2 regions of the Microbispora sp. GKU 823 genome follow, and region 1 is predicted to be linked to the other one. Evidence: riboswitches for the same ligand, from Rfam matches in the RefSeq annotation. Region 1 holds a riboswitch; the other holds the start of a gene.
The links. A riboswitch is a leader RNA that binds a small molecule or an ion and turns the genes downstream of it on or off. The one in region 1 is predicted to bind cobalamin.
Positions count from the first base shown of each region.

Region 2: it holds a riboswitch for cobalamin, as region 1 does, so the genes downstream of both, B1L11_RS10390 (ABC transporter substrate-binding protein) here and B1L11_RS41100 (ribonucleoside-diphosphate reductase subunit alpha) in region 1, are expected to answer to the same signal.

Region 1 is NZ_MWJN01000144.1:8,280-15,284, reverse strand. Features, by position in the region: gene B1L11_RS41105 (ribonucleotide-diphosphate reductase subunit beta) at 1-118, opposite strand, end outside; gene B1L11_RS41100 (ribonucleoside-diphosphate reductase subunit alpha) at 157-2,592, opposite strand; cobalamin riboswitch at 2,724-2,950, opposite strand; gene B1L11_RS41095 (alpha/beta fold hydrolase) at 3,219-4,133, shown strand; gene B1L11_RS41090 (alpha/beta fold hydrolase) at 4,194-4,919, opposite strand; gene B1L11_RS41085 (helix-turn-helix domain-containing protein) at 5,080-5,985, shown strand; gene B1L11_RS41080 (STAS domain-containing protein) at 5,894-6,277, opposite strand; gene B1L11_RS41075 (carbonic anhydrase) at 6,504-7,005, shown strand, end outside.
Region 2 is NZ_MWJN01000014.1:21,694-28,698, forward strand. Features, by position in the region: gene B1L11_RS10370 (hypothetical protein) at 1-14, shown strand, start outside; gene B1L11_RS10375 (adenosylcobinamide amidohydrolase) at 205-975, opposite strand; gene B1L11_RS10380 (ABC transporter ATP-binding protein) at 972-1,787, opposite strand; gene B1L11_RS10385 (iron ABC transporter permease) at 1,784-2,815, opposite strand; gene B1L11_RS10390 (ABC transporter substrate-binding protein) at 2,884-3,834, opposite strand; cobalamin riboswitch at 3,912-4,048, opposite strand; partial or broken gene B1L11_RS54675 (acyltransferase family protein) at 4,578-5,456, shown strand; gene B1L11_RS54680 (Gfo/Idh/MocA family protein) at 5,372-6,562, opposite strand; gene B1L11_RS10405 (histidine phosphatase family protein) at 6,662-7,005, shown strand, end outside.

The sequences.
Region 1 (7,005 bases):
TCCAGGTGTTCTTGATCGCGTCCCGATAGCGGTCGAAGAAGCGCGGGTAGCGCATCGGCCTCAGGGTGAGGCTCATTCCCGGGTCGAGCAGCATCGAAGTCTCGGGGTCGGTGGTCATGGCTCTCGCCTTTCGAGTGATGTTTCCGGGGGGCGTGCTCATTGGCACGCTTCGCACGACTCCGGGTTCTCCAGCGAGCAGGCGAGCGCCTCGGCGGTCATCGCCGCCTTCTCGGAGACCGTTCGCTCCTCCGGCTGCGCCTTCTGCGACGCCAGGGACACCGTCGCCTGCTGGATCCGCGTAGCGGGACGCGACCGCAGGTAGTAGGTGGTCTTCAGGCCGCTCTTCCAGGCGTACAGGTACATCGAGGAGAGCTTGTCGATGGTCGGCGCGCTCATGAACAGGTTGAGCGACTGGCTCTGGTCGATGTACGGCGCGCGCGCGGCGGCCATGTCGATGAGCGCTCGCTGCGGCAGCTCCCAGGCCGTGCGGAACAGCTCACGCAGCTCCGCGGGGAGTGCCTCGATCCCCTGAACCGAGCCGTCGGCCCGCTTGATGGCGGTCCTGATCTCCTCGTTCCACAGGCCGCGCGCCTTCAGCTCCGCCACGAGCGCGCTGTTGATCTGGAGGAACTCGCCGCTGAGGGTCTCGCGCTTGAAGAGGTTGGACACCTGCGGCTCGATGCACTCGTAGCACCCGGCGATGGACGCGATGGTCGCGGTGGGCGCGATCGCGATGAGCAGCGAGTTGCGCAGCCCGTGCTCGGCGATCCGCTCGCGAAGCGCCGTCCAGCGCTCGTCCTGAGCGCCGGTGACCTTCCACAGGTCGGGCTGCAGGAGCCCGCGGGCGGCCCAGGTCTGCTGGAAGGCCGGATGAGGACCCGCCTTCGCGGCCAGGTCGGCCGAGGTCTCCAACGCCGTCAGATAGATCTCTTCGGCGATGCGGGTGGACAGGTCCTTCGCCTGGGGAGAGTCGAACGGCATCCGAAGCGCGAAGAAGACGTCCTGGAGGCCCATCACGCCGAGGCCGACGGGGCGCCAGCGGGGGTTGCTCGCCGCTGCCTGCGGGCTCGGGTAGTAGTTGATGTCGATGACGCGGTCGAGGAAGGTGACCGCGGTGCGCACGGTGGCGCGCAACCGCTCCCAGTCCATCCCGTCCCCGGCCAGATGCGCGGCGAGGTTGACCGAGCCGAGGTTGCACACGGCGGTCTCCGTGTCGCTGGACACCTCGAGGATCTCCGTGCACAGGTTGGACAGGTGCACCACGTTGCCGGGCTCGGCGGTCTGGTTGCACAGCCGGTTGGACGCGTCTTTGAAGGCCATCCAGCCGTTGCCGGTCTGGGCCAGCGTGCGCATCATCTTGCCGTACAGGTCCCTGGCCTTGACCTGACGGACGTACCGGCCGGCGGCCTCGGCCGCGCGGTAGGCGGCGTCGAAGTCCTCTCCCCACAGGTCTGGCAGCTCCGGGACCTCGTCCGGGTCGAACAGCGACCACATCGCGTCGGCTTCGACCCGGCGCATGAACTCGTCCGGGATCCAGTTGGCGAGGTTGAGGTTGTGGGTGCGGCGGGCGTCCTCACCGGTGTTGTCGCGCAGTTCGAGGAACTCCTCGATGTCGGGGTGCCAGGTCTCCAGGTAGACGCAGGCCGCGCCCTTGCGGCGGCCGCCCTGGTTGACGGCGGCCACCGACGCGTCGAGGGTGCGCAGCCACGGCACGATGCCGTTGGAGTGCCCGTTGGTGCCCCGGATGAGCGCACCCCGCGAACGCACCCGTGACCAGGAGATACCGATCCCTCCGGCGAACTTCGACAGGTGCGCCACCTGCGCGTACCGCTCGTAGATCGAGCCCAGTTCGTCGCGGGGGGAGTCGACCAGGTAGCAGGAGGACATCTGGGTGTGCCGGGTCCCGGAGTTGAACAGCGTCGGCGAGCTGGGCAGGTAGGCCAGCGACGACATCAGCCGGTAGAACCCGATCGCCTCGGCCGGTGTGGTCGCGAGGCCGCACGCCACGCGCAGCAGCCAGTACTGCGGGGTCTCCAGCACCAGCCGGGTGGAGGGATGGCGCAGCAGGTAACGGTCGTACACCGTGCGCAGGCCGAAGTACTCGAACCGGAGGTCGCCCCTGGGGTCGATCGCGTCGTCGAGCTTGCGGGCGTTCGCGGCCACGAAGTCGGCCGTGGCGTCGCCGATCAGCCCCTGCGCGTGTCCCAGCCGGATCGCCTGGCTGAAGGAGGCCACTCCCTGGCCGCGGACCTCCTTGTCGATGTACCCGGCCAGCAGCCTGGCGGCCAGCCGCGAGTACTGCGGCTCCTCGCCGATCATCTCCGCCGCGGTCTGGATCGACAGCCGATCCAGCTCGGCGGTGGTGGCCCCGTCGTACAGGCCGCTGATCGTCTTGGTCGCCACGCGGAGCGGATCGACGTCGGTGAGATCGTCCGCCCAGCGCTCCACCGCTCGGACGATCTTGTTGACGTCGACCGGCTCGCTCGCCCCGTTGCGCTTGCGTACGTGCATCTGCGCTCGTCGCGGCATGGACCCCTGCCGCTCGGCGTCCACCGACGACACCCCGTCCGGTGACACCCCTGTGACCGTCACAGCTCTCTCCTCGCGCTCGGTCCCCAAGGCCCGAGGCAGCGCGCAGGAGGCATGCCGGCGAGCACGCGAAAGCGGCGCGCCAGAGCCATCGGCCGTCCCGCGCGGCCTCCGACCAGCCGCACACCCGTTCACGCGGTGCGCGGCGCGCTGGCAGGTCTTCGGACTCGTGGGCGGCGCGGCCAGGTTGCCGCATTGCCTACTGGTTGTCGCTTCCCAGATCCGCCGGTAGGCCGGATCCAGTGCGTGTGACAACGGTCGTTCCCACTCACCGCTGCGGGGCAGTCCCGGACTTCCACCGGGTTCCCTCTTGCCTCGGCCGCCCTGGACGGACGGACGAACCAGCTGCAGCCACCACCATATATAGGGGGCGAGGAAAAGTCACACCCAACATGTCGCGTCACAGGAGTAACGCACCCTGTGTGCGCCCGGCCCGAAGGGCGATCGCGGCCCTCCCCGGCGGACCGCGGTTGTCCCCCGCACGAGCTACCGGCGAATGTCCACCGTGCGGGGACGATCACGGACCGCCCGATCCGTAGCGTTACATCGCAGCCACGGCGCACCGTTCGCTACCCCGCCACACCGCCGTGCGCATCACCCCGGCGTCGACTCGCTCACTGGAGGACCTCATGCTCCGCAAGATCAAGACACCCGTTGTGGCCGCGCTGTGCTGCACCGTGCTCGGCGCGGGGGTCGCCGGCTGCGACGGCGACTCGCTGGAGAACTGGGACCCCCTCGCCCCCGCCACGCGGACGGCCGATGCCGCCCCGATCTCCGGGACCGAGAAGATCGATGTCGCGGGCCGGTCGGTGAACGTGTCCTGTTCGGGCACCCCGGAGAAGGGCAAGCCGGTCATCATCCTGCTGCACGGGGCCGGCGACGGGCTGGACAAGCTGGCCGCCATCCAGAAGACGCTGAGCAAGCAGAACCGGGTCTGTTCCTACGAGCGGCTCGGCGCGGGCGCGAGCGACCAGCCGGACGGCCCGCAGAGCTTCTCCAGCACCGGGAAGATCCTGACCGGGGTGCTCGACCGCGTCGCCGGTGACAGCCCGGTCGTCCTCGCCGGGCACTCGCTGGGCGGGCTGATCGCCGCCAGGTACGCCCCCGACCACCAGGACAGGGTCAAGGGGCTGGTTCTCATGGACGCCACCCCGCCCACCATGATGGACGACATCACGAAGGCGATCCCCGAGTCCGCCACCGGCCCGGCCGCCGAGCTGCGCGCACAGAACCTCGCGATGTTCAAGGGCGAGAACCCGGAGAAGCTCGTCATCACCGACGGCGAGGTCCGTTCCGCCGGGAACATCCCGGTGGAGGTGATCCAGCACGGCAAGCCGTACCTCGCGGCCGTCCCCAAGTACGGGCCGCGCCTGGAGCAGGCGTGGGCCGCGGGTCAGCGCAAGTGGCTCGCGCTGTCCAGCGGCAGCAAGCTGAGCACGGCCAAGAACAGCGGCCACTACATCTACGTCGACCAGCCCGATGTCGCCGTCCAGGCCATCGAGCGCGTCACCGAGCAGGCCGCACGTCAAGCGCATGGTGAGTGACCACAGGCCCAGGATCAGTGGCGCGTCCGGGCAAGGGCCCGCGCGGCTCGAGTGGGCGGGTCAGCCGAGCTTGAGCAGCAGTTCGGAGAGCTCGGCCGGCATCGTGATCATGCAGTCGTGGCCCGTCTCCAGTTCCCACACCTGTGCCGGGCTGCCGTTGGGCTGTATCGCCGGGACGGGCCGCCGCTCGATGCCCTCCGGTACGGCGGCGACGCAGTGGATGTGCGTCCGCGGAATGGTCTGCACGGCCGGGTTGTCCAGCCGGACCGGTTGCCGGAAGCAGAGCACCGGCTGATCCGACAACATCGTCCGCAGCCAGGCCGCGTCGGCCGGGTCGGTGACCCCGAACAGGCCGAAGGGCGGCGGCAACTCGGGCATCGGCGGGATCCGCCAGCCGACCTCGGACTCCGCGGCACGGTCGATGAGGGCCTGGGTCACGGGGTGCACATCGAGCGCGGTCTCGCCGTCCTCCGGGACCATCGCGTCGAGATAGACCAGATGGGCGATCCGATCCGGGATCCGGTTGGCGGCGGACGAGATGACCAGCCCGGCGTAGCTGTGGCCCACCAGGATCACGTCGGTGAGATCCTCCTCGGTGATCAGCCTGACGATGTCGTCGACGTGCGTGTCCAGCCCTATCTCGGGGCCGAGCAGATGCGCCTTGTCGCCGAAGCCGGTCAGCGACGGCGCGACCACCCGATGCCCGGCCGATGCCAGCAACGGGACCACCCGCTCCCAGCACTGCCCGCTGTGCCAGGCCCCGTGTACGAGCAGAAACGTCGACATGGTGTAGCTCCTTGTTCGCGGAAGGGACCACCAGCGGATTTCGCCGGCGTTCGTCCCGGAAGCGAGGTTTCCGCTCACCCGCCGGCAGAGCCAGAGCCCTCGCGATCCTGGGGGTGACAGGACCAGGCACGCACGAAAGTGCGCGAATTACAGTGGGGAGATGAGCGACGAATCCAACCTTTTGGGCGATTACGTACGCGCCCGCCGGGAGCTCGTCACTCCTGAACAGGCCGGCATCCCCTCCGTCGGCGTACGGCGCGTGCCGGGCCTGCGCCGGGAGGAGGTCGCGATGCTCGCCGGCATCAGCGCCGATTACTACCTGCGCCTGGAACAGGGCCGCGATCGCAACCCCTCCCCGCAGGTCCTCGAGTCCCTCGCCCGCGTGCTGCTGCTCGACGACGACGCGACGGCCTACCTGCTACGTCTCGGGGCGGGAAAACCCCGGCGGCGACGGCGGCCCCGGAAGGAGACCGTCCCTCCTGGCATCGCCAAACTCGTCGTCACGCTCCCGCTCCCCGCGTACGTGGAGGGCCGCTACTTCGACGTCCTCGCCGCCAACGCGCTGGCGACCGCTCTGTCGCCGCGACTCGTGGCGGGGGGCAACCGCCTGCGGGACGTTTTCCTCGACCCCGCCGAGCAGGCCCTCTATCCGGACTGGGAGGACGCCGCGCAGGGCATGGTCGCCGGCTTCCGCGAGTCCGTCGGCACCGACACGGACGACCCCCGATTCATCGAACTCGTCGGCGAACTCTCCCTCGCCAGCCCCCGCTTCAGCAGGCTCTGGGCGCGCCACGACGTGAACACGTGCGAAGGCACACCCAAGCACATTGACCACCCCCAGGTCGGTGACCTCTGGCTGAACCGGGAGAGATTGGGCGTCAGCGGCGTGACCGGCCAGACGCTCGTCGTCCTCCACCCGGACCCCGGCACCGACAGTGCCGACAAGCTCGCGCTCCTTGCGTCCGTCGTGCCGATCAAGGAGACCCGGACGACTGACCGTCTCCGCCGGCATCAAGGGCCTCCTCCACGGACTGGTACCGGTCGAAGGCCGACAGCAGGCGCGTGAGGGACAGAATGCGCTCGACACGGGGCTCGACGGCCGCGAGGGCGATGCCGATGTCGAGCGCCTGACAGCCCCTCAGGACGTACACAAGGGCGGACAGACCGGCCGAGTCGCAAAACGACACCGCGGCGAGGTCGAGCACGAGTCCGGCGGGCTCGACCTTCCAGACCGTCCTGACGGCGGCCTTGAGCCGCTCCGCGGTGCTGCGGTCGAGGTCACCCGTGACCGTGAGGATGACCCAGTCACGGTCATGGCGCGAGCGGATGTCGAAAGCGGGGGATGCGGGCGGGATCACGGCCCTGCTCCTTTCGGGAACGTGTTTCACCTTGCCCGGAAACACACGCGAATGAGAGCGCAGACCGGTCTTCGCCTTGATCCTTGCTGGAATCGTTACCTGCTCTACGGCACCAGGGCCGGTGGAAGCCGGGTTCCGGCACTGCGGCCACGCCGCCACAGGCAGCGGGCGGTGCGAGGACCGGGCAGCGCGACGGCCGCGCCGGGGGGTGGCTTAGGCTGCGGTCATGGCCGAGATCACGTCTCCGACTCCCAAGGAAGCCTTCGAGCTGTTGCTCGCCGGTAACCGACGCTTCGTCGCCGGCGCCCCCGAGCACCCGAACCAGGACGCGACACGCCGCGCCGAGATCGCACCGGGTCAGCGCCCGTTCGCGGTGCTGTTCGGATGCTCCGACTCCCGGTTGGCCGCCGAGATCATCTTCGATCGTGGCCTGGGCGACCTGTTCGTGGTGCGCACCGCGGGCCACGTGACGGGTACGGAGGTGCTGGGCAGCATCGAGTACGGAGTGGACGTGCTGGACTGCCCGCTGGTGGTGGTTCTCGGCCATGACTCGTGCGGCGCGGTCGCCGCCGCGTGCGCCGCACTGGAGGACGGGATGGTGCCGTCCGGGTACGTCCGGGACGTCGTCGAGCGAGTGACCCCCAGCGTGCTCGCGGCGCGGGCCGCAGGTCGCGTGGAGGCCGACGAGATCCTGGCTGAGCACGTGAGGCACACGGTTGACCTGCTGT
Region 2 (7,005 bases), on a different contig from region 1:
CCTTCACGTCCTAGCCACCGCTTGTCCTCCGTGCCGTACGGAGACGCGGCCTGCCCACAGGCGAACGGCCGGTCCCCGGGGCGAAGAGGGACCATTGGAGTTCGAAGCCATCCGCCGTGGTCTGCCGGCTCGGCGGGTCATCACCCCTGCGTTGTCGATCAGACGCTGGTAGAGCTCTTCGGCCGTCGCGGCTCGTACTGTCGGCTAACCGGCCCGCCACGTTCGCCAGTCCCGCGCGCCGTCGAGGACGGCCCGGTGGACGGCACGGGCGATCCGCGCCCCCCAGACGGAGCGCGGACCGCCGAACGCCTCCGCCGGGCCCTCCTCCCGTACGGCGACGCAGACGGCGTCCGACGCGGTCCCGGTGCAGGGGAATCCCGCCTCCAGCAGCGCCTGCGTCTTCGCCTCGGTGACCGTCATGACGGCGTTGACCAGCGCCGGGTCGGAGAACGCGACCGGCACGGCCACCAGGATGTTGATCGTCCCCGGGCGCGGCGCACGCACTCCGGTATCGCGCACCCTGGCATCACGCACGCCGGCATCGCGCACCATGGCATCGCACACTCTGGCGTCGCCCGCGCCGGCGGCCTCCCGTGCCGGCTCAGGGGCGGCCGGCAGGCCGGGGTCGGGCACGCCCTCGGGCGCGGCCGCCCAGGTCTGCACGCCCAGGCCGACCGTGGCGACGGCCTCCGCTCCCCTGTCGGCCGCCGCGGCGTACCGCTCCACCAGCGCGGCCGTCATCATGCCGACCCCGGGGCCGCCGGGACCGAGCGCGTCCATGTGCTCGACCGGGTCCATGCGCGAGTAACCGGCGGCCACCTGCGCGTTCAGCACCCATTCGCGGTGGCCGATGCCGCCGCCCAGCATGGCGGAGGAGATCATCCGCCAGCCGGGCCCGAACCGCCACAGCAGCGTGCCCAGCCGCAGGCCGTCCTCCATCCGATACGTCAAGGACGGCCGCGGGACCTCCGTCATGCCTCCTCCATCATCGAGGAGATCGACGGGCGGACCAGGTGGACGAGCGGGCGCCCGTCGGGGCCGGGCTCCACCCGCACCCGGGCGCCGAAGTGCTCGGTCAGCAGCGGCTCCGCCAGCACCCGCGCGGGCGGCCCGGCCGCGACCGCGCGCCCCGAGGCGAGCAGCACCAGCGCGTCGGCGTACTGCGCGGCGAGGCTGAGATCGTGCAGCGTCGTCACGACGGTGAGGTCGTCGGCCAGGCGCAGCCGGTCGACGAGTTCGAGCACCTGCTGCTGGTGGCCCAGGTCGAGCGCCGTGGTGGGCTCGTCCAGCAGCAGCACCGGCGCCTGCTGCACCAGCGCCCTGGCGAGCACGACCCGCTGCCGCTCGCCTCCGGACAGGTGCCCGAGCGGCCGGGACGCGAAGCCGTCCAGGTCGAGCCGTTCCAGCACCGACCGCGTCACCTCGCGGTCCCGCGCGCTCTCGCTGCCGAGATAGGGGATGTACGGCGTGCGGCCCAGCAGCGCGTAGTCGTAGACCGTCATGTCGGGCGGCAGCGCCGGGCTCTGCGGGGCGTACGCGATCAGCCGGGCCCTTCGGCGCGGCCGCAGGTCGTCCACGGCCGTCCCCTCGACGAGCACCTCGCCCTCTCTCGGGATCAGCCCGGCGACGGCCCGCAGGAGCGTGGACTTGCCCGCGCCGTTCGGCCCGATGACCGCGAGCCACTGGCCGGGCGCGGCCGACAGCGTGACGTCCGTGAGCACCCGCCGCCCGCCGAGCGTGACGCCCACGCCGCGCGCCTCGACGGCCGGTACGGCGTGCCCGCTCACGTCTCCACCCGCCGGGTCACGCGCAGGACGGTGACGAAGAACGGCGCCCCGACGAACGCGGTGACCACCCCGATCGGCAGTTCGGCCGGGGCGAGCACCGTACGCGCGATCGTGTCGGCCAGCACGAGGAACGCCGCGCCGCCGAGGAACGACAGCGGCAGCACGATCCGGTAGGACCAGCCGGCGAGCCGCCGGACCACGTGCGGCACCACGATCCCGACGAACGCGATCAGTCCGCTGACCGCGACCGCCGACGCGGTGGCGAGCGAGGCGGCCAGCAGCACGACGAAGCGCACACGCGCCGCGCGTAGGCCGAGGCTGACCGCCTCCTCGTCGCCCACCGACAGCACGTCGAGCAGCCGCCCGTGCAGCAGCATGACGACGGTCGACACCACGGCGTACGGCGCGATCATGCGGAGCTGGTCCCAGCCGCCGCCGACGTCGCCGAGGATCCAGGAGTAGATCCGCTGCAGTTCCTCCACCTTGAGCTGCTGCACGAAGGTCTGGATGGCGGTGAGGAACGAGGTGACCGCGACCCCGGCGAGCACGAGCGTCGCGGTGCCGCCGCCCCGGCCCGCGGTGTGGCCCAGCGCGTACGCGAGGAACACCCCGCCGACGGCCCCGGCGAAGGCGGCGACCGGCACCCCGGCCACCCCGGCGTCGCCGCCCAGGAAGACCACGACGAGCGTCACGGTGAGACCGGCCCCGGCCGCCGCTCCGAGCAGGTAAGGATCGGCCAGCGGGTTGCGGAACACGCCCTGGTAGCCGGCCCCGGCCGTGGCGAGCAGCCCGCCCACGACGGCGGCGAGCAGCACCCGCGGCACCCGGAGCTGGAACAGCAGCCCCTCCTCGACCTGCGAGAGGCCCGAGTGCACGGACACCAGCGGCAGCCGGTCGAGCAGCGCCAGCGCGATGGCGCGGGGAGAGATGCCCGCCGCGCCCGCCATCAGGCCGAGGGCGAGACTGGCCACCAGCACGACGGACGCGACGAGCAGCGCCCGGCCGCGTGGCCGGGACTGCGTCGTCATCACGCCACCACCGGTCTCACCGCGTCACCGCTCACCGCGCCACCAGGGGCGTCCGTGTCGTCACCGGCTCAGCTCGCCGCCTTCTGCACGGCGTCGCTGACGGCCTGGGCGAGGTCGGCGACCCGGGGCCCCCAGCGGGAGGCGACGTCGTCGTCCAGCTCCACCACGCGGTCCTTCTTGACGGCGGACAGGCCGGACCAGCCCGGCCGCTTGGCCAGCGCGGCGGCGTTCTGGCCGCAGCACTTGGTGTCGCCGAGGAAGATCAGGTCGGGGTCGGCCTTGGCGACGAACTCCGCCGACAGCTTGGGATAGCCGCCCGCCGCATCGGGCGCCTCGTCGGCGATGTTCTTCAGCCCGAACAGGCTGTAGACCTGCCCGATGAACGTGCTCGACGTCGCCGCGTAAGGCGTGGTGTCCAGCTCGTGGTAGTACGTCAGGCCCTTGTCCTTCGGCGCCGCCGCCGCGAGAGCGTCGATCTTCTGCTTGACGCCGCTCGCCACCTCGTCGGCCTTGGCCGCGTTGCCGGTGGCCGCGCCGAGGTCCCTGATCTGGTCGTAGGTGTCGTCCAGCTTGGTGGCGGCGGGTTCGAGCAGCACCGGCACGCCGACCTTGCCGAGCCCGGCGACCACGCCCTCCAGGTCGTTGGCGAGCACGACGAGGTCGGGCTTGGCGGCGACGATCGCCTCGACGTTGGGCTTGAAGCCCGACAGCGACGTCTTGGGCGCCTCCGGCGGGTAGTTCGACTGGTCGTCCACCGCCGCCACCTGGCCGCCCGCGCCGATCGCGAACAGGATCTCGGTGGCCGTCGGGGACAGCGACACGATGTGCTCGGGCCTCTTGGCGATCGTCACCGCGCCGTTGCCCGCCTGGACCGTGACGGGGAAGGCGCCCTGTCCGGTGCCGTCCGAGGCGGCGGGGGTGGGGGTCGCGGACGTGGCGGCGCCGTCGGTCTGGCCGCAGCCGGCCAGAGCGAGCACGCCCAGCACCACACCCGCGACGGCCGTGCGTACGGGCCTCACGAGGTCCTCCATCAGGGGGAATGCCGGGAATCGAGGGACCCGCTGGAAGCGACGGATCACCCTTTTCCACGAGGGTCGATGGCGTCGGCGCACAGCGCAGGCGACCTGGCTCGTCCCCGGGGGCGGGGAACCACAGTTGCGGGACAGCGCCGGATTCTCACCGGACTTCGCTACGCGGCGCGCGTCGGACGCAACGGTACCAATCCCTCACCCGGCGTCCACCCCCGCCCCGGCCCGTCCGCACCGGCCCGTCCGCACCGGCCCGTCCGCACCGGGAGGATCAACGCGGCGCCCCACCCGACCGTTCGAGGTCGAGCGCGACCGCGCGGACCGCGTCCACGATGGGCAGCAGCCCCAGCAACTGATCATGCCGCCCGCCTGGGCGTACGCGGGGATGGTAGGGCAGGCCCTACCCCGGCGGTAGGGGGTCGCCCATGATCGGAAGTAGGGACCGCGTCGCTGCGCCGGGCAGGGCCGCGGCGAGACGCTTGACGTGCTCGACGGGGCCATGACTCCGAGACCCCGCGCACCCCGGAGCCTCCGAGCCCGGAGTGCCGAAGCCCCCGACCCCCGCCCGCGGGTTGACCACCCCGGCGGCCGACACAGCGAAGGCGGCCCCCGTGTCCCTGACCATGCTTCCTCCGGCTCCACAGCGGGCCCCGGCCGCGCCCGCGCCACGGGACCGCTTCATCGACGTCCTGCGCGTCTTCGGGATGGTCCTCGTGGTCGTCCAGCACTGGACGATGCCGGTCCTGTCGTACGCCCAGGGACGCCTCACCACGGGCAACGCCCTCGCCGCGATTCCGTACGTCACCTGGATCTCGCAGGTCATGCCGCTGGTCTTCTTCGCCGGGGGTGCGGCCAACGCGATCAGCTTCAGGTCCGCCGTCCGCCGGGGCGGCACCGCCCGTGAATGGACGGCGCGCCGGGTACGCCGCCTGGCCTGGCCGGTGGTGCCGCTGGCGGTCGTGTGGCTGCCGCTCCCCCACCTCCTGGCGGCCCTCGGCGTGCCCGCGCAGCCGGTGGAGGTGGCCGCGCGCACGGTCGGCCAGTTGCTCTGGTTCCTGGCGGTCTACCTGCTGGCCGTGGTGGCCACGCCGCACCTGCTGCGGATGCGGACCGGGGTGGTCCTGCCGGTGCTCGCGGGCGGCGCGGTGCTGATGGACGTGGTCCGGTTCTCCGGCCTGGAGGCCGCAGGCTACCTCAACGTCGCGTTCGTCTGGCTGGCGGTGCACCAGGTCGGGTTCCGGTACGCCGAGGGCGGCCTGGAGTGGCTGACCGGACGGCGGGCGGCCGGGCTCGCGGTGGCCGGGTTCGCGATGGTGGCGGGCCTGGTGGCGGCCGGACCGTACCCCGCCAGCATGATCGGGATGCCCGGGATGATCTCGAACATGGCCCCGCCGAGCGCCTGCCTGCTCGCGCTGTTCGCCGGTCAGCTCGGCCTGGCGATGCTGCTGCGCCCCGCCGTGAACGCGCTGGCCGCCCGCCCTCGAGCCGAGGCGGTGCTCACCGCGCTCGCGCCGCGCATGATGACCGTCTACCTGTGGCACATGACCGCGCTCGTCACCGTCGCCGGTGTGGCGACCCTCGGGTTCGGGCTGGCGACCCCGCCGACCGGCTCGGCGGCGTGGTGGAGCGCCGTCCCGCTGTGGCTGGCCGCCCTGGCGCTGGTCCTGGTCGCGCTCACCGCGCTGCTCGGCCGCTTCGAGGAGCCCGTGGGCGCCGCCGCCCACCGGCACGTGCCGCCGCCGCCACGCTCGTCGGCGGCGCGCTGCTCACGCTCACGATCACGGGCTTCGCGCCCGGCCCGGCGCCGCTGGTCGCGTGCGCCGCCCTGGTCGCGGGCCTGGCCCTGGTCAGCCGGCCCGCAGCTGCCGCTCCACCTCGTCGATGATCTCCTGCAGGCGCAGGCCGTGGCGGGCGTCGAGCGGATGCCCGCGCCGTCGCGTACGGTGCCCGCGAACTGCCGGACCACCTCGGGGAAGACGTCGCCGAGTTCGGAGCCGAGCAGCGAGGCGCTGCCGAGCCGTCCGTACACGTCGATGCGGCTGGGCGGGGTGTCGCCCTCGACGGCCATGCTCAGCGACGCCTCGCTGACCGCGCCGCCCTCGTGCTCCAGCAGCAGGCCGACCCAGCCGAGCGGGTCGCCGTGGGCCTTGACCGCGACCACCCGGCCGAGCGCGGCGTCGAGCAGGTCGATCATGTGCGGGCCCACGTCGAGCACCGCACCGCGCTCAAGCCGCCAGGGGGTGGCGAAGGGGCCGCCGCGCAGGCTTCCGGAGATGTTGGCGGCGTGCCCTCCGAAGGGCTCGATCCGCCGGGCCCGGTCGAGGAAGCCGGCCGTCGCCGCCGAGTAGCGGAACGTGAAGAGCATCTGGGAGGCGACGCCCGCCTCCTCGATCGCCCCGGCCAGGCGCCGGGCGCCGTCGAGGTCGGCCGCGAGCGGCTTCTCCAGCAGCAGCGCCCTGCCCGCCCGGGCCGCGAGCACGCCCAGCTCGGCCTGTACGGCGGGCGGCACGCAGAAGGCGACCGCCTCCGACGCCGCGAACAGGTCCTCCAGCCGCTCGAAGGAGGGCGCGCCGTGGGCCTCCGCCAGCGCTCGCGCCGCGTCGGGCCTGCGCGCCCACACCCCGGACAGCGTCGTGTGCGGCCCTGCCGCGAGGGCGGGCGCGTGCACCATCTCCGCCCACGGTCCCGCACCGACGAGTCCCACCCGCACCGGCTCCATGACGCCCCCTTTCCGGCGGGACCCTACTGCAGGCCGCCGATGGACGGTCAAGGGGGCCGCCGCGCGTGAAATCGGCCGTACGGGCAAGATGGACCGTCTATGAACGTCATCCTGCTGAGGCACGGCGAGACCGAGTGGAGCAGGGCCGGGCGGCACACGGGCCGCACCGACCTGCCGCTGACACCGCACGGCGAGGAGGAGGCGCGCGCCCTGTCCCGCCTGGTGGCGGGCCGGTCGTTCGCACTGGTCCTCGTCAGTCCCGCGCAGCGGGCCCGCCGTACGGCCGAGCTCGCCGGCGCGGGGCCGTACGAGGTGGACCCGAACCTGTGGGAGTGGGACTACGGCGGCTACGAGGGGATTTCCACCGCCGACATCCGCAGGTCACGCCCCGGCTGGTACGTCTGGCGCGACGGCGTCGTCCCGGGAGACGAGGCGCACCCGGG